4 regions of the Burkholderia sp. L-4 genome follow, and region 2 is predicted to be linked to each of the others. Evidence: riboswitches for the same ligand, from Rfam matches in the RefSeq annotation. Region 2 holds a riboswitch; each other region holds the start of a gene.
The links. A riboswitch is a leader RNA that binds a small molecule or an ion and turns the genes downstream of it on or off. The one in region 2 is predicted to bind cobalamin.
Positions count from the first base shown of each region.

Region 1: another riboswitch for cobalamin. It lies ahead of AC1VVG_RS27550 (TonB-dependent receptor domain-containing protein); the one in region 2 lies ahead of AC1VVG_RS13010 (FecCD family ABC transporter permease).
Region 3: another riboswitch for cobalamin. It lies ahead of cobA (uroporphyrinogen-III C-methyltransferase); the one in region 2 lies ahead of AC1VVG_RS13010 (FecCD family ABC transporter permease).
Region 4: another riboswitch for cobalamin. It lies ahead of AC1VVG_RS18395 (CbtB domain-containing protein); the one in region 2 lies ahead of AC1VVG_RS13010 (FecCD family ABC transporter permease).

Region 1 covers NZ_JBXEOX010000002.1:2,360,656-2,366,197, reverse strand. The annotation lists gene AC1VVG_RS27555 (TetR/AcrR family transcriptional regulator) at 1-305, opposite strand, end outside; gene AC1VVG_RS27550 (TonB-dependent receptor domain-containing protein) at 436-2,364, opposite strand; cobalamin riboswitch at 2,580-2,772, opposite strand; gene AC1VVG_RS27545 (hypothetical protein) at 3,189-3,437, opposite strand; gene AC1VVG_RS27540 (threo-3-hydroxy-L-aspartate ammonia-lyase) at 3,554-4,528, opposite strand; gene AC1VVG_RS27535 (helix-turn-helix transcriptional regulator) at 4,579-5,217, opposite strand; gene AC1VVG_RS27530 (YbaK/prolyl-tRNA synthetase associated domain-containing protein) at 5,214-5,542, opposite strand, start outside.
Region 2 covers NZ_JBXEOX010000001.1:2,791,991-2,797,532, reverse strand. The annotation lists gene AC1VVG_RS13035 (SIMPL domain-containing protein) at 1-660, opposite strand, end outside; gene AC1VVG_RS13030 (EVE domain-containing protein) at 842-1,303, opposite strand; RNA gene ssrS (6S RNA) at 1,374-1,555, opposite strand; gene AC1VVG_RS13020 (cell division protein ZapA) at 1,637-1,951, opposite strand; gene AC1VVG_RS13015 (ATPase) at 1,948-2,298, opposite strand; cobalamin riboswitch at 2,453-2,704, shown strand; gene AC1VVG_RS13010 (FecCD family ABC transporter permease) at 2,864-3,862, shown strand; gene AC1VVG_RS13005 (ABC transporter ATP-binding protein) at 3,859-4,674, shown strand; gene cobT (nicotinate-nucleotide--dimethylbenzimidazole phosphoribosyltransferase) at 4,736-5,542, shown strand, end outside.
Region 3 covers NZ_JBXEOX010000001.1:1,834,725-1,840,266, reverse strand. The annotation lists gene cobN (cobaltochelatase subunit CobN) at 1-49, opposite strand, end outside; gene cobW (cobalamin biosynthesis protein CobW) at 56-1,144, opposite strand; cobalamin riboswitch at 1,474-1,739, opposite strand; cobalamin riboswitch at 1,854-2,089, shown strand; gene cobA (uroporphyrinogen-III C-methyltransferase) at 2,200-2,997, shown strand; gene AC1VVG_RS08530 (cobalamin biosynthesis protein) at 2,994-3,371, shown strand; gene cobO (cob(I)yrinic acid a,c-diamide adenosyltransferase) at 3,406-4,008, shown strand; gene AC1VVG_RS08520 (cobyrinic acid a,c-diamide synthase CobB) at 4,011-5,315, shown strand; gene bamE (outer membrane protein assembly factor BamE domain-containing protein) at 5,344-5,542, opposite strand, start outside.
Region 4 covers NZ_JBXEOX010000002.1:369,809-375,350, forward strand. The annotation lists gene AC1VVG_RS18385 (LysR family transcriptional regulator) at 1-754, shown strand, start outside; gene AC1VVG_RS18390 (CbtA family protein) at 777-1,517, opposite strand; gene AC1VVG_RS18395 (CbtB domain-containing protein) at 1,531-1,740, opposite strand; cobalamin riboswitch at 1,774-1,912, opposite strand; gene AC1VVG_RS18400 (histidine phosphatase family protein) at 1,963-2,580, shown strand; gene AC1VVG_RS18405 (inorganic phosphate transporter) at 2,721-4,313, shown strand; gene AC1VVG_RS18410 (2OG-Fe(II) oxygenase) at 4,602-5,345, shown strand.

The DNA of each region.
Region 1 (5,542 bases), on a different contig from region 2:
GCCGCAAAGCGACCGGGGTGTGCGCGCGCATAGTCGCGATAGACGTTCGCGAGCGCGGTCAGCGCATCCTTGCCGGTGCGGCCGGCCAGCGCATCGGCGGCGCGATCGGCCAGCTCCTGCAGCGCGAACAGCGCGATCCGGCTCTTGAGATCGTCGAAACTCGGGACATGGGAATACAGGCTGGCCAGCTTGACGCCGAAATGCCGCGCGAGCGCCGCGCCGGTGAGCGGCTCGAAGCCGGTTTCGTCGGCGAGCCGCGCGCCGGCTTCGACGAGTCTGTCTACGGTAATGCCGGCACGCGCCATGACGAATGCTATGTGAATTAGTCAAAAAACTAATTCTATTAGTTTTTGCCGCGAAGTCAATTTCCCGTACGGTGCCGGCCATGCCGATCCGCCCCGGCGCCCGCGACGCAGGCGCCGGCGCGACCGGTCGTCAGAACGTGTAGGTGACCTTGCCGAACGCCGTGCGGCCGAGCGTGTTGTAGCCGTACGCGGTCATGTATTGCCGGTCGAACAGGTTCGACAGCGACGCCGACACCGTCAGGTGCGAATTGATCCGGTACGACGCGCGCAGGCTCACCGTCAGGTACGACGGCAGATACGTCGTGTTGGCCGGATCGTCGAACGTCGTGCCGCCGTAGAGCAGCGATGCGCCCGTGCTCAGCGCGTGGAGCTTCAGTTCGTCCCACGTGTGGTCGACGCTGAGGCTGACCGTCTGGCGCGGCCGGCGGTTGAGCCAGGTCTGGTTGGTCTCGTCCTGCGGATTCAGGAGGCCGACGGCCAGACTCACCGGCGTCGAGCGGCCGATCGTCCCCTTGTACGACAGGTCGATGCCGCGAATGTGCGAACGGCCGATGTTCATCGGCGAGAACGTTGCCGGGTTGTACGCGATCAGGTTGTTGACGTGCGTGTCGTAGACCGCCGCCGAGAACGTGCCGTACGACGTGTTCGCGTCGAGCGCGGCCTCGACCGACGTGCTGCGTTCCGGGCTGAGGTTCGGATTGCCGTAGCCGGGGTAGTACAGGTCGTTGAAACTCGGCAGGCGGAATGCGTTGCCGTACGACACGCGCGCGGTGTAGACCGGCGTGATCGCCCACGACAGCGCGGCGTTGCCGGTGTTCACGCCTTGCCCGGCGATGATCTCGCGACGCCCCGCGAGGAACAGCGTCACGCTGCCGAGCGTGGCCGACTGATGCAGCGAAAACGCCGAGTCGTTGCGCGTCGGTATGCCGCCGGGCGCGTCGATCGGCAGGAATGCCTGTTCGCGCGTGAAATCGTAGGCGAGCTTCGTTTCGCCCGACAGCGGCAGGCCGAACAGGCGGAACCCGTGCGCCTGATGGGTCAGCGACGTCGACGTGCTGATGCGCTGCGAATTGATCTGGTCGGTTGCGAGGGCCGGATTGTCCGCGTAGATGAACTGGCGGTCGTTCGCATAACCGAACGACTGGTCGAACTGCGTATCGGGCGTGATGTCGAGATGAAATGCGATGCCGGTCGTCAGCTGGTGATCGAGCTCGCGATTCGCATAGCCGCTGTTGTCGTAGGACAGGTCGGAGCGGTGATACAGCGCGAACGTCGAGATCGACCAGTTGTCGCGCGCATAGCCGAGCCGCGCATCGAGATCCTGCGCGTGATACGGATTGCGGCCGGCTTCGTGACCGTAGAAGAAGGGCCGCGTCGCATCGATGCCGGCCGTGTTGTAGTCGTGCAGCCCCAGCGAGTAGGTGACACCGCCGAGCGCGGCCAGCGGCCCTGTCGACGGCAGGGTGCCCGACGTGCGGAACTGCGTGTCGAACGTCTTGTTCGATCCGCCGCCGAACGACACGGTGGTCTGGTTCGGCCGGTTGGCGGCGCGGCGCGTGAAGAGCTGCACGACGCCGCCCATCGCGTTGCTGCCGAACGATGCGGCGGCCGGGCCCGAAATCACTTCCACGCGTTCGAACGCGTCGGCCGGCAGGTCGGCCCACGGCGCGATGCCGGTGGTCGGCGAGCCGATCCGGATCCCGTCGATGAACACGGCGACCTGGCTGGCCGACGAGCCGCGGATGCTGACCGACGCGGACGAGCCGGGGCCGCCGCTCTGCGAGACGGTCACGCCCGGCAGCGTCGCGAGCGCCTGCGTGATGCTCGGGTCGGTCGACGACAGCCGGTCGAGATCTTCTCGCGTAAGCACCTGCGTCGACGCATAGCGCCGGTCGAACGATTCGGGCAGGTGCCGCGTGTCGGTCACGCTGATCGTCGGCAGATCGGCGCCTTCCGCGGGCTGGGCGGGCGGCTGGAGCGCGGTATCGCCGGCGGCGTGGGCGAGCGGGGTGAGCAGCGCGGTGGCGGCGGATGTGGCGAGCAGGTAACGAAGGTTCATCAGACAGCGAGAGAAAGCGTGTGGCGCGTAGGGCGGTCGCGAGCGAAGGGCGACCAGGTTGCGCATGCCGACGGCGTGTCGGCGCGACGCTTGCGGCAGGGAAGCGGATTCGGGAACGAAGGACATCTGACGGATCCTGAGGTCGGGTCGTCCATGCAACGGGCGACCGCCAACGGCGGCGCTTGCGCATCGGGACACCCCGCCCGGTGCGGCTGCTGGACCTCGGGTCGATGGCAGGTCTCCTGGCTCGCGGGTCGTCATCCGTGCGGACCTTCCCGGTTTCCCAGTGGCGCGCAGTGGCACGGATTCGCCGCTCACAGTTGCGGGGGCAGCCGCAGATTCGAGTCGTTGCCCGTCCTGCGTTCCCTTTTGATCCCATCGCTGGGAACCATCAGCGCGCAAGGGTAATGGCGTGCGCTCCCGCACGTCAATTGCCGCGCCGCGCGAGGGTGCGAAAAAACGTCATTCTCCGGCAAGCGCTTTCCGAATCCTTTCGCTTGTGTGTTGGTGTCGCGTTTCTCGTCTGATGAATCGGGAGGGGCAAGCGGCATGCGAGCCGCGTCGTATCGAACGCGAAACCGTAGGTTGTCCGGTCGACGTCAGCCGGCGCGTTGAGCAGCCCGGGCAGCGGCACAGCGTCGTCGCGGCGCGGATCGCCGAGCCGCATGCCGGTCGGTCGCCGCGGTTGCACGATCGGCCAGCCGAACAGCTGCAGATCGCGGAACAGCCCGCACCGACGACATCCTCGCCGCACGCGACCCGTCGCTGCCGGCGTTCTGATTGCCGGCGGGGCCGGGCGCGGCAGCGGCGCCCGGCGCGCGCCGTTACATGTGCGTGCCGGCGTGCGCGCGGCCGCCCGGGTCGCCGCCCCGATCGGGCGGCGTATTGTTCTGATCGATCTTCGCGAGCACGAAGCCGGCGTGCGGCAACGCGCCGGGCGAGCGGTGCATCGCCTGCGCGACGACGTCGTGCGGCGATGCGGCGGGGAAACCGGATGACGTCGCGCCCGGTTGGGCGAACGCCGGAAGGGAGGCGACCGCCAGGGCGGCGGCGACGATCGCGTGCGTGTTCATGGTGGCTCCTTCACGACTGACTGCGGGCAACGTCATCAGTCTAGGGCGCGAAACTTAACGCGTCGTGAAGGTGCCATGGCGCACGGATGACAGGATGTTCATGTGCGCCGCGACGCTTAGGCCGGCGTCGACACCAGTGCGCAGAAGTTCTCGAGATCGACGTTGCCGCCGCTGATCACGACGCCCACGCGCTTGCCCTGCAGCGCGTCCTTCATCCGTCGCACGGCGGCGAACGCCAGGCAGCCGGTCGGCTCGACGACAATCTTCATACGGGTGGCGAAGAAGCGCATGCAGTCGATCAGCTCCGCGTCGGTCGCGGTCAGGATGTCGTCGACGTCGCGGCGGAGGATCGGGAACGTCAGGTTGCCGAGGTATTGCGTCTGCGCGCCGTCGGCGATCGTGCGCGGCGTGTCGATCCGCACGATCGCGCCGGACCGGAACGATTGCTGGCCGTCGTTGCCGGCTTCGGGTTCCACACCGTACAACTTCGCGTGCGGCGACAGCGCGCGGGTCGACAGCGCGGTGCCCGACAGCAGCCCTCCGCCGCCGAGCGGCGCGAACACCGCGTCGAGCGGGCCGACTTCGTCGAACAGTTCCTTGGCGGCCGTGCCCTGGCCGGCGATCACGTCCGGATGGTCGTAGGGCGGCACCAGCGTGAGTCCGTGCCGTTCGGCAAGATCGCGCCCGATCTGCTCGCGGTCCTCGGTGTAGCGATCGTAGGTCACGACGTTGCCACCGTAGCCACGCGTCGCGGCCATCTTCGCGGCCGGCGCATCCTGCGGCATCACGATCGTCGCGGGAATACCGAGGATGCGCGCCGACAGCGCGATCGCCTGGGCATGGTTGCCGGACGAGAACGCGACGACGCCGTGGCGGCGCTGTTCGGCGTTGAAACGCGACAACGCATTGAACGCGCCGCGGAACTTGAAGGCGCCCATGCGCTGCAGGTTCTCGCACTTGAAGAACACCTGCGCGCCGAGCGCTTCGTCGATCGTTCGCGACGTCATCACCTGCGTGCGGTGCGCATGGCCTTCGAGCCGGGCCGCGGCCGCGGCGACGTCGTCGTACGTGGGGAGGGTCGGAGAGTTCATGGTTGCTCGAGAGTCGGAAAGGTCAGTCAACTGGAAAGCAGGGCCCCGCGTCACTTCGCGTCGTTGTAGACGGTCGCGCGCGAGACGCCGAGATGCTGCGACACGATCTCCATCGCGCGGCGCACCTCGAGGAAGCCGTCGGCCTTCAGCGTCTGCAGCAGCTCGCGGCGCTGGTCGGTCTTCAACTCGCGCGGCGTCGTCGCGAGGCGCGTCGCGAACGCGTCGATGCGCTGCCGGATCGCGTCCGCCCCGGCCGGATCGAGCGTGTCGACGACGGCCTCGCCGTCCGTGCGGCAAAACTGGTTCAGCATGCCCTGGAAGCCGCGGAACAGCGTGACGTCCGCATTCAGGCACAGCGCGGCCACGTAGCGCCCGGTCGAATCCTTGATGCCGATCGACGTGCTTTTCGCGGTGCGGCCGTCCGCGAAGCGGTTCGGGTAGTTCGCGAGCACCTGCGGGAAATCGTCGTCGGCGATGCGGGCGAGGCCGAGTTCGGTCGCCGGATCGCCGACCGCGCGCCCGGACAGGTTGTTGTGGATCGCGAGGATCGCGTGTTCCGGCGTGCGCAGATCGTGTACGACGACCTCGGTGAACGGCGCGAACATCTCGCCGAGCCCTTCGGCGATGCGCTGCACCTGTTCGATCAGCGACGCCTGTTCGGACGACGGTGGCGTGCGGCGCGTGCTCATGCGTTTTCCCGGGGCGACGGGGCGTCGGCCGTTTCCGGCCGCGTGATGTCGGCCAGCAGCGGCCGGGCGATCCGCACGTAGTCGGCCGAGTCGAGCACGACCGAGCGGTCGAGGCGGCCCGCGTTGAAGGCGATCTCCGCGTTGCGTTCGACCAGCGCGGGATCGACGACGAGCGTGACGTTCGCGTCGAATACGAACGGCGGCACGGCGCCCATCACGCAGCGCGTGACGGCGGCCGCGACATCGGGCGACGCGAGCGTCGCCTTGCGGCGGCCAACTGCCTCGGCAACCTTGCGGAAGTCGATCTTCAGGTGGCCCGGGATCA
Region 2 (5,542 bases):
CGCGCTGTCCATCGGCGCCGCGGCCATCGCCATCATGCGCGGGTACGGCTGCACGTTGCGGCCGCTGCCGACGTTCACGTCGCGAATCGTGTAGCTGCTGTAGCCGAATGCCTTCGCGGCTTCGTCCGCGCGTGCGCGGAACGACTTGATCGCCTCGGTCGTGAGCTTCTGCTCGGCCGTGCGCTGCGCTTCAGGCGACAGCGAGAACTCGACGTTCGCGACCTGCATCAGGTTCGACAACTGGCCCGCGAGCTTCGACGCCGCGGCGAAATCGCGCGATTCGAGCGCCACCTCGGTACGGCCGCGCCACGCGGAAATCTTGCCGTCGCGATCGGTGCTCGGATACACGGAGAATGCACCCGTGTGTGCGGTGACGCCCGACACGCCCTTTGCCTGCGACAGCGCCGCGTCGGCGCGCTGGTTCAGCTGCGCCGTCAGGCTGCCCGGATCCTTGGCCTGCTGCTCGTAGAACAGCGTGATGTGGATGATGTCCTGCGGCACGTCGGCGCTGGCTTGCGACGACAGCGACAGCACGCCTGCCGGCTCGGGGAAATGCGGGTTGGCGGTTTGCGCGTGCGCGGCCGGCGACGCGAGCGTCAGCGCGACGGGAACGGCGGCGGCGAGGGCGAGCGACAGCGCGAGAGCGGATTTCTTGGTCATTGTTGGACTCCTTGTGCGAGGGCGCGCACGCGGATCACGCGTGCGCGACGCGGGCGTACCGCGCGACGAAATAAACGACGGCCGGCCCGATCGGCCGACAGCGGTTGCTTAGGCTGCGCAAAAGTGCCGCGAGTTCCGTGCCGGCCGCGCGTGCTGACCAGATTTGACCTTTGGCGCGCGCCTACTTCATCAGCTTTTCGGTGATGAAGCGCCATTCGGCGCGCGTCACGGGTGTGATCGACAACCGGTTGCCCCGGGCCAGCACGCGCATGTCGGCGAGTTCGTCGTGCTCGCGCAGTGCGGCAAGCGGCACGAGCGGCGACTTCTTCACGTAGCGCACGTCGACGAGCAGCCAGCGCGGCGCTTCCTGCGTCGATTTCGGGTCGTAGTAGGGGCTTTTCGGATCGAACTGCGTGGGATCGGGGTAGGGTGTCGACGACACTTCGGCGAGGCCCGCGATGCCCGGCTCGGGGCAGCTCGAGTGATAGAACAGCACGCCGTCGCCGATCTTCATCGTGTCGCGCATGAAATTGCGCGCCTGATAATTGCGCACGCCGGTCCACGGCAGCGAGCGCTGCGGAGCGTTGGCGAGATCGTCGATGCTTGCTTCGTCCGGTTCGGACTTCATCAGCCAGTATTGCATGGATCGTGATCGACGCAGAAAGGGCTGCTACAAAAGAAAACGGCACCGGGACTCGCCCGATGCCGTTGGATAGGCCCCCGCCTTGGCCGCTAGGCCGGCATCCTGAACCTGGGGTTCAGAATTGGTCGCAGTTAGCAGCACTTCGGGTACATCAGACAGAGTGACGCGCGCGCCCGTGCTACAAATTTCCGCAACCGTGCACATGGCATTGGTTCAAGGAATATATGACCTTGGCGAACCAGGCAGGGAAGCTGACTGAACTGTGATTCGATGCGCCAATTTGACCACCGTTGACCGCCGAGATCAAGGGGAATCGACGCATCGTTTGAAACGTTACTGCGTCTCGTGCTGTGCGAGCACCGCGCCGAGCTGTTCGTTCATCTGGTGCATTGTACGACGGATTTCCTCCGCCGGAAATGCTTCACCGTGCCGCACGCTCGTTTGCAGCCGCAGCAATTCCGATGCGAGCGACAGCGCCGCCATCACCGCAATGCGATCGGTGCCGCGTACCGAACTGTTCGAGCGGATTTTCGACATTTCGGCGTCGACGCGCGCGACGGCCTCGAGCAGTGCCGCTTCGGTCTCGGCCGAACAGGCGAGCCGATAGGCCTGACCGAGAATCGAGACTTCGATCTGCTTGGTGCTCATGCATGTTCTCCGTGGCTGGCCGCGTCATCGCCATCCGGGCGTGCCTGCGCATCCAGCAGGTCGAGCTGGTTGTCGGCTTGCTCCGCGCTTTTCGAGCGCGGTAGCTTTTCGAGAATCGCGTTCAGTTTCACCTGGGCGTCGTCGATCTTTGCCGACAGCGTGTCGCGCTCGGCCGCGAGCGCATTGCGTTCGTCGCGCAGTGCCGCGAGTTCCGCGCGGACCGTGTCCGCTTCCGCGCGCAATTGCGCGACCTGCTCCTCGAGCGCGAGCCGTTCCGCGTGATAGCGCTTGTTCAGCGAAATCAGACGGCCAATATTTTGAGATAAGGTTTCGAGTTCGTTGAGCATTTGCTGCGTCCTCTAAAGACCCAGCATTTTAGCGCGGAATAACGCGCAATCCGACATCTGTAACGTTTCCAGTCGTAACACCCCGGCTTCTTGCCGCGAATCGGTGCTTCCCGTGCGTGTCCGGATGCTTCCTTGACGCTCGCGCGACCGGCTCCTAAACTGGCGCCGCCTCGGTGCTCGCGCGTGGCACGCGCGGTTAAACGGGAAGCAGGGCGTGCGCTCCGGGAGCGTGCCAACCTGCGCTGCCCCCGCAACGGTAAGCGGCCGCGTCCGTCGACGCAGGCCGGCTCGGGCGCGTTTTGCGTGCAGGTGTCGCACGCGGGCGCGGGCCACTGCGCGTGAAACGCGCGGGAAGGCGAGCCGGACCGCCGCCAGCCCGGATACCGGCCGAGACGGGAAGCCCGCACGGGTTTCATGACGCGCGGCCTGCGGGGAGGCGGGGCGCGCAACGCTTCACGGAATGTTCTTCGATGCTGACCCCAATCGTCCGCGCGGCGTCCCCGTCACGTCCGGCCGGCCACCTCGAGCGGATGCGCCGCGCATCATGCGCGCGGCCGTGCACGGCATGAGCGCCGCGCGCGCCGCCGCGATCTGGGCCGCGCTGGCCGCCGCGGTCGCGCTGCTGTTCGTCGCGTCGCTGTCGATCGGCAGCGTGCCGATGTCGCCGTGGCAGGCGCTCGCGTCGCTCGTCCCGCATGGCGGCGACGCGCTGTTCGCCGAGATCGTCCGCACGCTGCGTCTGCCGCGCGCGCTCGCCGGCTTCGCGTGCGGCGCGCTGCTCGCGCTGGCCGGCGCGCTGTTGCAGGTGCTGCTGCGCAACCCGCTTGCGGAACCGTACGTGCTCGGCGTGTCCGGCGGCGCGGCCGGCTTCGCGCTCGTCGCGATGATTGCCGGCGGCGCATGGTGGCTCGTCGACGCGTCGGCATTCGCCGGTTCGCTCGTCTCGGTCGCGCTCGTGCTCGGTCTCGCGCGCCGCGCGTTGTGGCGCGGCGATTCGCGCGACGCGTCGCCGCGCCTGCTGCTCACCGGCGTCGTGATCGCGGCCGGGTGGGGCGCGCTCGTCACGCTGTTGCTGTCGCTCGCTCCCGATGCGCGGCTGCGCGGCATCATCTTCTGGCTCACGGGCGACCTGAACGGCGTGACGGCGCCCTGGTTCGCATGGGGGGCGCTGTTGCTGGCCGCATGCGTCGCGCTGCCGGCCGCGCCGCAACTGAACGTGCTGCTGCGCGGCGACGCGACCGCGCAGGCGCTCGGCGTGCCCGTCGCGCGCCTGCGCGTGCGGATCTATCTCGTCGCGTCGCTGGCGGCCGCTGCCGCGGTGACGACGGCCGGCACGATCGGCTTCGTCGGCCTCGTCGTGCCGCATGCGCTGCGGCTCGCGTTCGGCAACGACCAGCGGATGCTGCTGCCGGCCGCGATGCTCGCGGGCGGCGGCGGCGTGATGGCGGCCGACCTGCTCGCGCGCACCGCGATCGCGCCCGCGCAGTTGCCGGTCGGCGTGATGACCGCGTTGATCGGCGTGCCGGTGTTCCTGTGGATGTTGTTGAGGAGGCCGATGCGATGACGGATGCCGCACTGCACGCGGGCGGCGGCGAGCTGCGCTGCATGGCCGTCGACCTGACGCTGAAGGCCGGCGCGCGCACGTTGCTCGACGGGTTCACGCAGGCGTTTCGGCCTGGCGAGATCTGGTGCGTCGCGGGGCCGAACGGCGCCGGCAAGACGACGCTGCTCGCGACGCTCGCGGGGTTGCAGCCGCCGGCCGGCGGACAGGTCGAGATCGACGGCCGGCCGCTGGTCGCGTGGCCGCCCGGGCCCCTCGCGCAGCGTCGCGCGCTGATGCCACAGCAGCTGCACGACGCGTTCAGCGCGACGGTGCTCGACACGGTGCTGCTTCACCGCTATCCGTATCTCGGCGGCTGGGGCTGGGAGCGCGACGGCGATCGCGCGGCCGCGTACGACGCACTCGCGACGTTCGATCTGACCGCACTCGCGTCGCGCGATGTATTGTCGCTGTCGGGCGGCGAGCGGCAGCGGGTCGCGCTGGCCGCGACGCTGTGCCAGGATGCGCCGCTGATGCTGCTCGACGAACCGCTCGCGCATCTCGACCTGCATCACCAGATCGACTGCCTGACCGCGCTGGGCGCATGGCTCGACCGGGGCCCGCGCACGGTGCTGTTTTCGTGCCACGACCTGAATCTCGCGCGGCGTTTCGCGACGCACGCGTTGCTGCTCGACGGCCGCGGCCGCGCGTCGGCCGGCCCCGTGCACGACGTGCTGACGCCCGAACGCGCGAGCGACGCGTTCGGCTATCCGCTCGTGCTGATCCGCGAGAACGGCCGCGATGCGTTGCTGCCGGCATGGCCTGCGCGACCATGACCTTTCCTTTTCCGATTCCTTCGATGCGCGGCGCGTGCCGCGCCAACGACACGGCTTCCCGATGACGACTTCGACCCCCTTCCCGCCCGCGATCGCGCCGCTCGACGACGCGCTGCGCACGCGCCTGCAGCATGTGATCGACCACAAGACCAAGCCGCCGGGCAGCCTCGGCCAGCTCGAGGCGCTCGCGCTGCAGATCGGCCTGATCCAGCATACCGAGCGACCGGTCGTGCAGCGCCCCGTGACGATCGTGTTCGCCGGCGATCACGGGATCGCCGCCGAGGGTGTCAGCCCTTATCCGCAGGCGGTGACCGCGCAGATGGTCGCGAATTTCCTGGCCGGCGGCGCGGCGATCAACGCGTTCTCGGGCGTCGCGCAGAGCGCGCTCGAGATCGTCGATGCGGGCGTCGCGTCGCCGTTGCCGCTGTCGGACCGGCTGGTGTCGCTGCCGGTCGCGCGCGGCACGCGCAACTTCGCGGCGGAGCCGGCGATGTCGCGCGACGAGGCGATGACGGCGCTCTCCGCCGGCGCGGCGCGCGTGCGCCTGCATGCATCGCTCGGCACGAACGTGATCGGCTTCGGCGAGATGGGGATCGCGAACACGTCGTCGGCCGCGTGCCTGATGAGCCGCCTCCTCGACGTGCCGATCGACGCATGCGTCGGACGCGGCACGGGCCTCGACGACCAGGGGCTCGCGCACAAGCGCGCGGTGCTCGGCCGTGCGCTCGTCAAGCATTCGCATGCGATCGCGCCGCTCGACGTGCTCGCGACGTTCGGCGGTTTCGAGATCGCGATGATGACGGGCGCGTATCTCGCGGCCGCGAGCGAGCGGATGACGATTCTCGTCGACGGCTTCATCGCGACGGCC
Region 3 (5,542 bases), 960 kb from region 2:
CCTGCGTATCGTCGACGAAGCCGCCCGGCGTGGTGCGCAGCAGATGCATCGTGCGTTACGCCTGTTGCGGCTCGGCCGCGCACGCGGCGTCGAACGCGCGTTGCAGCGCGGCCGCGTCGAGATCCTCGCCGATCAGCACGAAGCGGCTCGCGCGCGTTTCGCCGTCCTGCCAGCGTCGGTCGAAATAGCTGTCGAAGCGGCGGCCGACGCCCTGGATCACGAGCCGCATCGGCGCGCCGGGCAGCGCGGCGAACCCTTTCGCGCGGTAGATCGTGTGCGCTTCGACCACGCGCTGCAGCGCGGCGATCGTCGCCTCGCGCGTGCCGGCGTCGCCGGACACGACCACCGAGTCGAAATCGTCGTGATGGTGATCGTGATCACCGTCGTCGGCCGAGCCGTGATGATCGTGACGCAGGTGGATCGTTTCTTCCGATGCCGATTCGAGGCCGAGCAGCATCGCGAGATCGAGCTCGCCGCGCGTCGCGCGCACGATCTTCACCTGCGGCGGAATCTCGTCGCGGATCGCGGTTTCGATCCGGGCGAATTCCGCGTCGCCGACCAGATCGGCCTTGTTCACAATCACCAGATCGGCCGACGACAGCTGATCGGCGAACAGTTCGTGCAGCGGCGATTCGTGGTCGAGATTCGGATCGGCGCGGCGCTGCGCGTCGACGGCCTGCGGGTTTTCCGCGAACTGGCCGCTCGCGGCGGCCGGCCCGTCGACCACGGTCACGACCGCGTCGACCGTGAAGCTGTTGCGGATCGTCGGCCAGTTGAACGCCTGCACGAGTGGCTTCGGCAGCGCGAGGCCCGATGTCTCGATCAGCACGTGGTCGATGTCCGCGCGCCGTTCGACGAGCGCCTCCATCACCGGGTAGAACTCTTCCTGCACGGTGCAGCACAGGCAGCCGTTCGCGAGTTCGTACAGCTGGCCCGACGCTTCGCCCTGCGCGCCGTCGGCGTCCTCGCAGCCGATGCCGCAGCCCTTGAGGATCTCGCCGTCGATGCCGAGCTCGCCGAATTCGTTGACGATCACCGCGATGCGGCGGCCCGCGGCGTGCTGCAGGATGTGGCGCATCAGCGTCGTCTTGCCGCTGCCGAGAAAGCCCGTGACGATCGTGACGGGAAGCTTGCGTAGGGTCATGGTAGGTCCGGTGTCGAAGAGGGAATCAGGACGGGATCGTCGCGTTGGCGGCGGCGAGGCCATTCATCGGGCGACGCGCAGGCAGACCGCCGCGCGATCCGCGCGAACAACCGCGCGACGGGCGGAACAACGAATCGGACATGGTGCTTCCTTGCGAACGGTCGACATCGTGAATGCCAACACGGCTGCCGCCGGCCCTGCCCGCGCCGCCTGCCGTTCGCCGTCTCGGCCCGGCGCGTTCGCGCGGGGGGCAGATCGGCGGAGGAAGCGGAACACCCCGGGCGTCGGGCCTGCTGCGGCCGTGGACGATGCGCCGCCTCCCCGCGGCGCTGAACCCCAACGTTTAGGCCGGTATCCGGGCTGGCGAACACGCCGCTTCGCCTTCCCGGATGCGCGCGGCATCCAGTGGCGGTCGTCCGCCTGCACGCGGCAGGCGGCGAAGCGGCGCTGCATCGCGCTCGCGCGCGACACGTTCGCTTACCGTTGCGGGGGCAGCACAGGTTGGCTCGACTGCGGTGCAGGCAGGCTCCCTGTTTCCCGTTTAACTGCGCGCGCCGGAGCGGCACGCGCGAGCACCAAAACGCGTGCGAGTGTAGGCGGCGGGGCCGGGAGCGTCAAGGCGGCACGGGGCGCCGGACTGCGTTGCGCACCGCCGGCGCACCGTGCCGGAGGCCGGCCGTGGCCGGTTCGCGCGGGCGAACCGCTGTGCTATCGTATGCGCCGCGTTCGGTGCTCGCATGCGCATTCCGCGCATGCAGTTAAACGGGAAACAGGAGGCGGACGACCGCCCGGCCTGTGCTGTCCCCGCAACGGTACGCCGCCCGCGCGCCGCGCTCCCCGCGCACGCGCCCAGGCCGCCCGCGATGCCACTGCCCTTCACCGGGCGGGAAGGCTGCGGCCTGGCAAGCGGCCAGCCCGGATACCGGCCGACGCAAGGGGCGAGCCCGATGCTCGCCGAACGCCCGATCCGCGGGGGACGGATGGGGTGCGCATTCCGCCCGCGTCCGCGCGGGCTTCGTCCGATCCGTCATGCACTGCCTGCCCGCCGGCCGCCGATGTGCCGCCCGCCTGTTCCTTTCCACTGTTTCGACACGGTGCGTGCCGTGCCGCGTGCGATGAGCCGCGCGTGGCTCATCGGCGCCGGCCCCGGCGATGCGGACCTGCTGACGCTCAAGGCCGTGCGTGCGATCGGCGCGGCCGACGTGCTGCTCGTCGACGATCTCGTGAATCCCGACGTGCTGCGCCATGCACGCGCCGACGCGCAGGTCGAGCACGTCGGCAAGCGCGGCGGCCATGCGTCGACGCCGCAGGAAGCGATCGTCGCGCACTTGCGGGCGGGCCGCAGCGTCGCGCGGCTCAAGGGCGGCGATCCATTCGTGTTCGGCCGCGGCGGCGAGGAACTGGCCGCGCTGGGCGCGGCGGGTTTTGCGGTCGAGATCGTGAACGGCATCACCGCAGGCATTGCCGCGCCGGCCGCGCTCGGCATCCCGGTCACGCAGCGCGGCGCCGCACAGGGCGTGATCTTCGTCACGGGCCACGGCGCGGGCGCCGACGAGCCCGACTGGCACGCGCTGGCGGCCACGCGCATGACGATCGTGATCTACATGGGCATTCGCCGGCTCGACGCGATCACCGCCGCGCTGCGCGGCGGCGGCCTGCCCGGCGATACGCCGTGCGCGGCGATCGAGCATGCGACCCGCCCCGAGCAGCGGCAGGTCCTCGCGACGCTCGACACGCTCGTCGAACGCGTCGGCGCAACCGGCATCGGTTCACCGGCCATCGTCGTGATCGGCCGCGTCGCGGCGCTTGCCGACGATCCGGCCGTGCGTGCGGCGCTCGGCGGCCGCGCATGATGCGCGTCGCGCTCGGCATCGGTTTTCGCGCGGGCGTCACGGCCGCGCAGCTCGATGCCGCGATCCGGGCGGCGCTGGCGCGTTACCCGGCCGCCGAACCGGCGCTCGTCGCGACGCTCGCCGACAAGGCGTGTGCGCGGGCGCTGCGCATGCTGTGCGCGCGCCGCGGCTGGCCGCTCGTCGCGTTCGACGCGGCGCAGTTGGCGAGCCGTCCCGAACTGGCCGCGAGCGGCCCGTCGGACGCCGCGCTGGCGCGCTTCGGGGTGGCGGGCGTGGCCGAACCCTGCGCGCAGCTCGCGGCGCCGCATGGCAGGCTGCTGGGCCCCAAATCCATCCGGGACGGCGTGACGGTTGCCCTCGCCGGCCCGCTCTGAACCCTTTGTTTCGCTTTCGACAGGACGATTTCCGATGAAGACCGATGCCGAATCCCATCAGCGAATGACCGAACGCCGCCGCGCCGGCCACGAGAAGAAGCAGGCCGCCGCCACCCTGGAAAAGGGCCTGCTGATCGTCAATACCGGCAACGGCAAGGGCAAGAGCACGGCTGCGTTCGGCATGGCCGTGCGCGTGCTCGGCCACGGCATGCGGCTCGGCGTCGTGCAGTTCATCAAGGGCGCGCTGCATACGTCCGAGCGCGACTTTCTCGGCGCGGTCGCGGAATGCGATTTCGTGACGATGGGCGACGGCTATACGTGGAACACGCAGAACCGCGACGCCGATATCGCGACCGCGCGCAAGGGCTGGAACGAGGCGCGCCGGATGATCGAGAGCGGCGACTACCGGATGGTGATCCTCGACGAGCTGAACACCGTGCTGAAGTATGAATACCTGCCGCTCGACGAAGTGCTCGCGACGCTCGTCGCGCGTCCCGCTTCGGTGCACGTCGTCGTCACGGGGCGGCACGCGCCCGATGCGCTGATCGACGCGGCCGATCTCGTCACCGAAATGCGGCTCGTCAAGCACCCGTACAAGGAGCAAGGCGTGAAGGCGCAGCGCGGCGTGGAGTTCTGAGCGTGCCGGCCTGCCCCGCGCTGTTCGTCAGCGCACCCGCGTCGGGCCAGGGCAAGACGTCGGTGACGGCCGGTCTTGCACGGCTGCACCGCCGGCTGGGCCGCCGCGTGCGCGTGTTCAAGACCGGGCCCGACTTTCTCGATCCGATGCTGCTCGAGCGCGCGAGCGGCGCGCCCGTGCATACGCTCGATCTCGGGATGGTCGGCGAAACCGGCTGCCGCGCGCTGCTCGCCGATGCCGCGCGCGACGCGGATCTGATCCTGATCGAAGGCGTGATGGGGCTGTTCGACGGCACGCCGAGCAGCGCCGATCTCGCGGCCGCGTTCGGCGTCCCGGTCGTCGCGGTGATTTCGGCGAAGGCGATGGCGCAGACGTTCGCGGCGATCGCGTTCGGGCTCGCCCGGTTCAGGCCGGCACTGCCGTTTCACGGCGTGCTGGCAAACCGCGTCGGCTCCGCGCGGCATGCGGAACTGCTGCAGCAGGCGCTGCCCGGCGACCTCCGCTGGCTCGGACACGTGCCGGCCGATGCGGGCATCACGCTGCCGGAGCGGCATCTCGGCCTGCATCAACCGGCCGACATCGACGATCTCGATGCGCGGCTCGAGCGCGCGGCCGACGTGCTCGTGCGGACGGCGCTCGCCGAATTGCCGCCGGCCGTCGCGTTCGCGGCACCGGACGCCGCGGCGCCGCTGCCGCGCGCGCTTGCGGGCAAGCGGATCGCCGTCGCACGCGATGCGGCGTTCTCGTTCATCTATCCGGCGAACCTCGCGCTGCTGGATGCGCTCGGTGCGGCGGTGCGGTTCTTCTCGCCACTCGCCGACGAACCGGTGCCCGACGATTGCGACGCGCTGTTCCTGCCGGGCGGTTATCCGGAACTGCATGCGGCGACGCTCGCGGCGAATGCCGGGACCGCGCGGACGATTCGCACGCACGCGGCGGCCGGCCGGCCGATCGTCGCGGAATGCGGAGGGATGGTGTATCTGTGCGAATCGCTGACCGACGTGGACGGCGTGACGACGCCGATGCTGGGCGTGTTGCCGGGTCATGCGACGATGCAGCGCCGGTTCGCGGCGCTCGGCATGCAGCAACTCGAGACGCGCAACGGGCCGATGCGCGGCCATACGTTCCACTATTCGCGGTTCGCGACGCCGCTGGTGCCGGTGGCGAGCGCCGCGCGCCCCGACGGCGCGCCGGGCAGCGGCGAAGCCGTCTACCGCTGCGGCGCGATCGTCGCGACGTACATGCACATGTACTGGCCGTCGAATCCGGAGATGGCGGCGGCCCTGTTCGGCGGCACGGCATTCTGACGGAACAGCCTGCGTGCGTGCCGCGACGTCAGGGCTTTTCGCGCCCCGGCGCCTCCGAGCGCGACGTCCGGATCACGGTGCCGTCGGGCGAGAAATGCGCGTTGAACATCGCGTCGCCCGATACGCCGCCCTCGGCCCAGTGCCAGCTCCACACCTCTTCATGGCTCAACGCGTATTGCGCGACTTCGGTCGGTTTGCCGAGCAGTTGCCGCACGTCGTCCTTCGAC
Region 4 (5,542 bases), on a different contig from region 2:
AGGCCGCGGCCTGCGGCTCACGCAGGGCGGGCACTACCTGTTGAAACTGGCGAACCGGCTGCTGCCGCAGTTCGAACTCGCCGAGGAGCGGATGAAGCAGTACGCGAAGGGCGAGCGCGGCACGCTGCGCATCGGGATGGAATGCCACCCGTGCTACCAGTGGCTGCTGAAGGTCGTGTCGCCGTACCTGTCGCGCTGGCCCGACGTCGACGTGGACGTGAAGCAGCGCTTCCAGTTCGGCGGCATCGGCGCGCTGTTCGGCCATGACGTCGACGTGCTCGTGACACCCGACCCGTTGAACAAGCCGGGGTTGCGCTTCGATCCCGTGTTCGATTACGAGCAGGTGCTGGTGGTCGCCGACTCGCACCGGTTCGCGAACGCCGACTACGTCACGCCCGAGCAGCTGACCGACGAGATCCTGATCACGTACCCGGTCGAAACCGACCGGCTCGACATCTACAACCAGTTCCTGACGCCGGCCGGCATCGTGCCGAGGCGGCACAAGTCGATCGAGACGACCGACATCATGCTGCAGATGGTGGCGAGCGGGCGCGGCGTGGCCGCGCTGCCGAGATGGCTGGCCGACGAGTACGCCGACCGGATGCCGGTCGTGCCGGTCAAGCTCGGCAAGAAGGGAATCGCGAAGCAGATCTTCCTCGGCATCCGCGAGGCGGATGCATCGATCGACTATCTGGCCGCGTTCGTCGCGCTGGCGCGCGAATCGACGTGGAGCGCGCCGCGCATGCTGCGCTAGGCGCGCTCGTCCGGCATGCGCGTCAGGCGGCGCGCATCGCGATGCGTTCGCTGCGTTCGACCCAGGCGCCGAACAGCAGGCCGATCGTCGTCCACATGATCGCCTGCATCCCGAGCGCGGCGACGCGGAACTTCCACAGCAAGGCAGCCGGGAATGCGGCCGGTACCTCGTCGAACGACGGCAACCCCAGCTGCACGGCCGCGATGATCGCGACGAACACGAGGCCCGCGACGATTGACGCGTTCCATTGACCGAGCTTCGCCAGCAGGTGGCGGCGCACGCCGACCGAGAACACCATCGTCGCGATCGAGATCGCGATCATCAGGAAGAACAGGCCCGTGCGCTGGCCGATCGTATCGGGGTCGCCGACCGCCGGCGGATTGGCCGGGTACTTGATGTTCGGCACGATCACGAGGGCGATGAACGCCCCCAGCGCGAGCCACGCGGCGAGCTGCCGTGCCGGCAGGCGGCCGCCGCGCCCGTACGCATAGGCAAAGACCAGCGAGAACAGTCCGCCGAAAGCCGCGCCATAGGTCACGACGCCCGTCAGCAGGCCGAGGCCGGCCTGGGTGTGGCGGCTGACCAGTTCGACCTCGTGATCGTGATCGTGCCCGGGCTCGTCGCCCTTGGCGGCATCGAGTTTTTCTTCAAGGGAGATCGCCCGACCGACTTGCGGTTCGCCGACGATTTTCGCGAAACCGAATGTGATGAGGCCCGCGGCGATGCCTGCGAGCATCCCGCGCATGAGCAGCTTTCCGACCATCGTGTGCTCCGCGTCAGTGGCAGGGAAAGCCGAGCAGATGGCGGCCGTCGTGGACGAACTCGTGGACATACATGCCCGGCACGAGCGACGTCGCGCCTTGTTCCGCGCCGACGAAATACAGGGCGAGCAACAGGATCAGGCCGACGAATACGGCCCAGGGCAACAGTTCACGGACGGGGATGGGGGCCGGCACGACCGCCGGCTTCAGCACTGCTTCGCTCATGGATGCACCTCAGGGGAATCGCGCCCCGACAAATGATGGATGGGTACGAAGGCAGGTCTGGCTTCCGGGATCGTCGATTCTCCGGTTACAGTGGCGCGACCGCGCCGGAATTGCACCGGCTTCCGCGTTTCGTATCGGGCGAATTGTACGCGCGAACGGGCGCGTATTGAAGTGATCGCGCGGTGACAATCACGTCCCGTTCCGGATCATCCGACCATCGACATGACCCTGCATGCCTCGTTGCGCCTGATCGCACACGCATCGACCCGGGCGATGCGCACCGGCACGTTCCCCGACGACGATCCGCTCGACGCGCGCGGGCTCGCCGAAGCTGCCGCGTGGCGCGGCCGGTGGTCACGCGCCGGCGGATCGCTCGTCGTGCTGTGCAGCCCCGCATGCTGTGCGCGGCAGACCGCCGATGCGCTCGGGCTGCGCGCCGACGTCGACGACGCGCTGCGCGACATCGACTACGGCAACTGGCGCGGCAAGCGCCTGAGCGACCTCGCACGCGATCTGCCGGGCGAACTTGCCGCGTGGATCGGCGATCCGTCCGCCTCGCCGCACGGCGGCGAATCGTTCGCAGCCGCCGCGCATCGGGTCGGCACATGGTTGAACGCGCTGCCGCCCGGTCGCGACGTGATCGCGATCACGCACGCGCCGCTCGTCCGTGCGGCCCTCGCGCATGTGCTGCGGATGGATCCGGCGGCGGCCGCGCGTCTCGACATCGCGCCGCTGTCATGCACGACATTCGCCGCTTCGCCGGACGGCTGGTCATGGGTCGCGCCGGATGACGACCGACGCGATGCCGGTGCGTCAACCACCGTTGCGCCCACTATGTGAGCGATCAGGGCGACGCAGCGCCGAGCATTCGGCCAATCAGCTTACATCCCGTAAGACACGCCGTTCGTGGTCCCGACTGTCATCAAACTGACTGCTGGTCACCGCTAGGATCGGACGCGGTTCCCTCACGAGATGCCGTCATGAATCAACCTGCTTCGTCCGCCCCGAACAACGCCGGCTCCATCGAACGTACCAGGCAGATCGGCTATGCCGTGTTCCTGCTGGTGCTCGTGCTCGGCGCCCTCTATATCGGCACGCACCTGTTCGACGATCTGTCGCCGGTCCGCGAAGGCTCGCTGTTTCCGTACCTGTTGCTCGGCGCGGCATTGCTGATCGCGCTCGGCTTCGAATTCGTCAACGGCTTCCACGACACCGCGAATGCGGTCGCCACCGTGATCTATACGCATTCGCTGACGCCGAACGTCGCGGTGATCTGGTCGGGCATGTGGAACTTCCTCGGCGTGATGGTCTCGAGCGGCGCCGTCGCGTTCGGGATCCTGCAGTTGCTGCCCGTCGAGCTGATCCTGCAGGTCGGCAGCGGCGCGGGCTTCGCGATGGTGTTCGCGCTGCTGATCGCCGCGATCGTGTGGAACCTCGCGACCTGGTATTTCGGGTTGCCCTCGTCGAGCTCGCATACGCTGATCGGGTCGATCATCGGCGTCGGGCTGATGAACCAGCTGATGCACGGGCCGTCCGGCACGAGCGGCGTCGACTGGGGCCAGGCGCTCGGCGTCGGCAAGTCGCTGCTGGTCTCGCCGATCGTCGGCTTCCTGTGCGCGGCGCTGCTGCTGCTCGTGCTGAAAGCGCTCGTGCGGATTCCCGAGCTGTACAAGGAGCCGCCGAAGGATCAGCCGCCGCCGTTCTGGATTCGCTGCCTGCTGATCCTGACCTGCACGGGCGTGTCGTTCGCACACGGGTCGAACGACGGACAGAAAGGGATGGGCCTCATCATGCTGATCCTGATCGGCACGGTGCCGACCGCGTATGCGCTGAACAAGGCCGTCACGCCGGCCGAATCGCAAACCTTCGTGGCGGTCGCGAACCAGGCGGCCGCGACGTTCGGCAAGTACACGAACGGCGTCGCGCCGTCCGCGAACCCGCGCGCCGACGTCGAGCACTACGTTCAGCATCGCGAACTGACGCCCGCCGTGCTGCCGGCCGTGCAGCAACTGTCGACGTCGCTCGCGACCGCGGTCGGCGCGTCGGGCTCGATGGCGGCCGTGCCGCAGCGCGACGTCGACAACGTGCGCAACACGATGTATCTCGTCTCCGAAGCCATCCGCCTGATCGAGAAGTCCGGTCAGCCCGCGTTCGCCGCCGACGACAAGCTCGCGATCGACAACTATCGCAAGCAGCTCGACCACGCGACCAAGTTCATTCCGACCTGGGTGAAGGTCGCCGTCGCGATCGCGCTGGGCCTCGGCACGATGGTCGGCTGGAAGCGGATCGTCGTGACCGTCGGCGAAAAAATCGGCAAGCAGCATCTGACGTATGGACAGGGCGCATCGGCCGAACTCGTCGCGATGCTGACGATCGGCGCCGCCGACGTGTACGGCCTGCCCGTGTCGACGACCCACGTATTGTCGTCGGGTGTCGCGGGCACGATGGCGGCGAACGGCTCCGGACTGCAATGGAGCACGGTGCGCAGCCTCGTGCTCGCGTGGGTGCTGACGCTGCCGGCGTCGATCGCGCTTGCCGGCGGGCTCTACTGGTTGTTCCGGTCGCTGGCTTGATTCGGGTTGCAACGGGTGGCCGGTATCAGCCGGCCGCCTGTCGTGGAAGATTCACCGCTCGCCTCCGCGCCTCTCCGCACCGATCCGCCGCAGTGTTCGAATGTCCGTGCGCGCACCATGCCGTCCCCTCCTCGTTCCGAATTGAAGCGCAAGATCTGGAGCGCATCCGCACACGAACGTCGTTAGACTGGGTTCGTCGACTTTCTCCGTGGCCGCAACCATGCACGCAATGCTTCCGGGCGTTTCGCGCGACCCGGCGCCACATCGCTGACGAACCGAGGGACGCCCGTGAACATCGCCGATCTGCAACCTGCCATCGCATCGCCGGACATCGCGCGACGCGTCGACACCCTCGACTGGCCGACTGTCGGCGCCGAACTCGATCGGTACGGATGCGCGCATGTGCCGGGCCTGATTTCGACGGACGAGTGCGATGCGCTCGCGGCGCTGTATCCGCGGGATGCACTTTATCGTTCACGCGTGGTGATGGCGCGGCACGGGTTCGGTCGCGGCGAATACAAGTATTTTGCGTATCCGCTGCCAGCGGTCATCGCCGAGCTGCGCGCGACGCTCTACCCGCATCTCGCGCCGATCGCGAATCGCTGGAACCAGGCACTCGGGATCGACGTCCGCTATCCGAAAGACTCTACGACCTTCCTCGATCGCTGCCACTCGGCGGGACAGACGCGACCGACGCCGCTGATCCTGCAATACGGTCCCGACGACTACAACTGTCTCCATCAGGATCTCTATGGCGAGCACGTGTTTCCGCTGCAGGTCGCGATCCTGCTGTCGGCGCCGGGCCGCGATTTCACGGGTGGGGAATTCGTGCTGACGGAACAGCGGCCGCGCATGCAATCACGCGCGGAAGTGGTGCCGTTGATGCAAGGCGACGCGGTGATTTTCGCCGTGCATGGCCGGCCCGTGCAGGGGACGCGCGGCGTCTATCGCGTCAACCTGCGCCACGGCGTGAGCCGGATTCGCAGCGGCCACCGTCACACGTTGGGCCTCATCTTTCACGACGCGCAGTAGCAAGAATCGGGATGACGCTGATGAGAGCGTGCCGATCGTCACACACAGGATTCAAACCGGACATGCCGCGCGCCATTGCCCTGCGCCGCCAAGCCAAGCCCCGCCCGATCCGGCGCGGGCTTTTGCATTTCGGCGGCGTAAATGCGTGCGATGTGCAGCGTTACCCGGCTATCCGCGTTACCCTGCCGCCCGCGTCA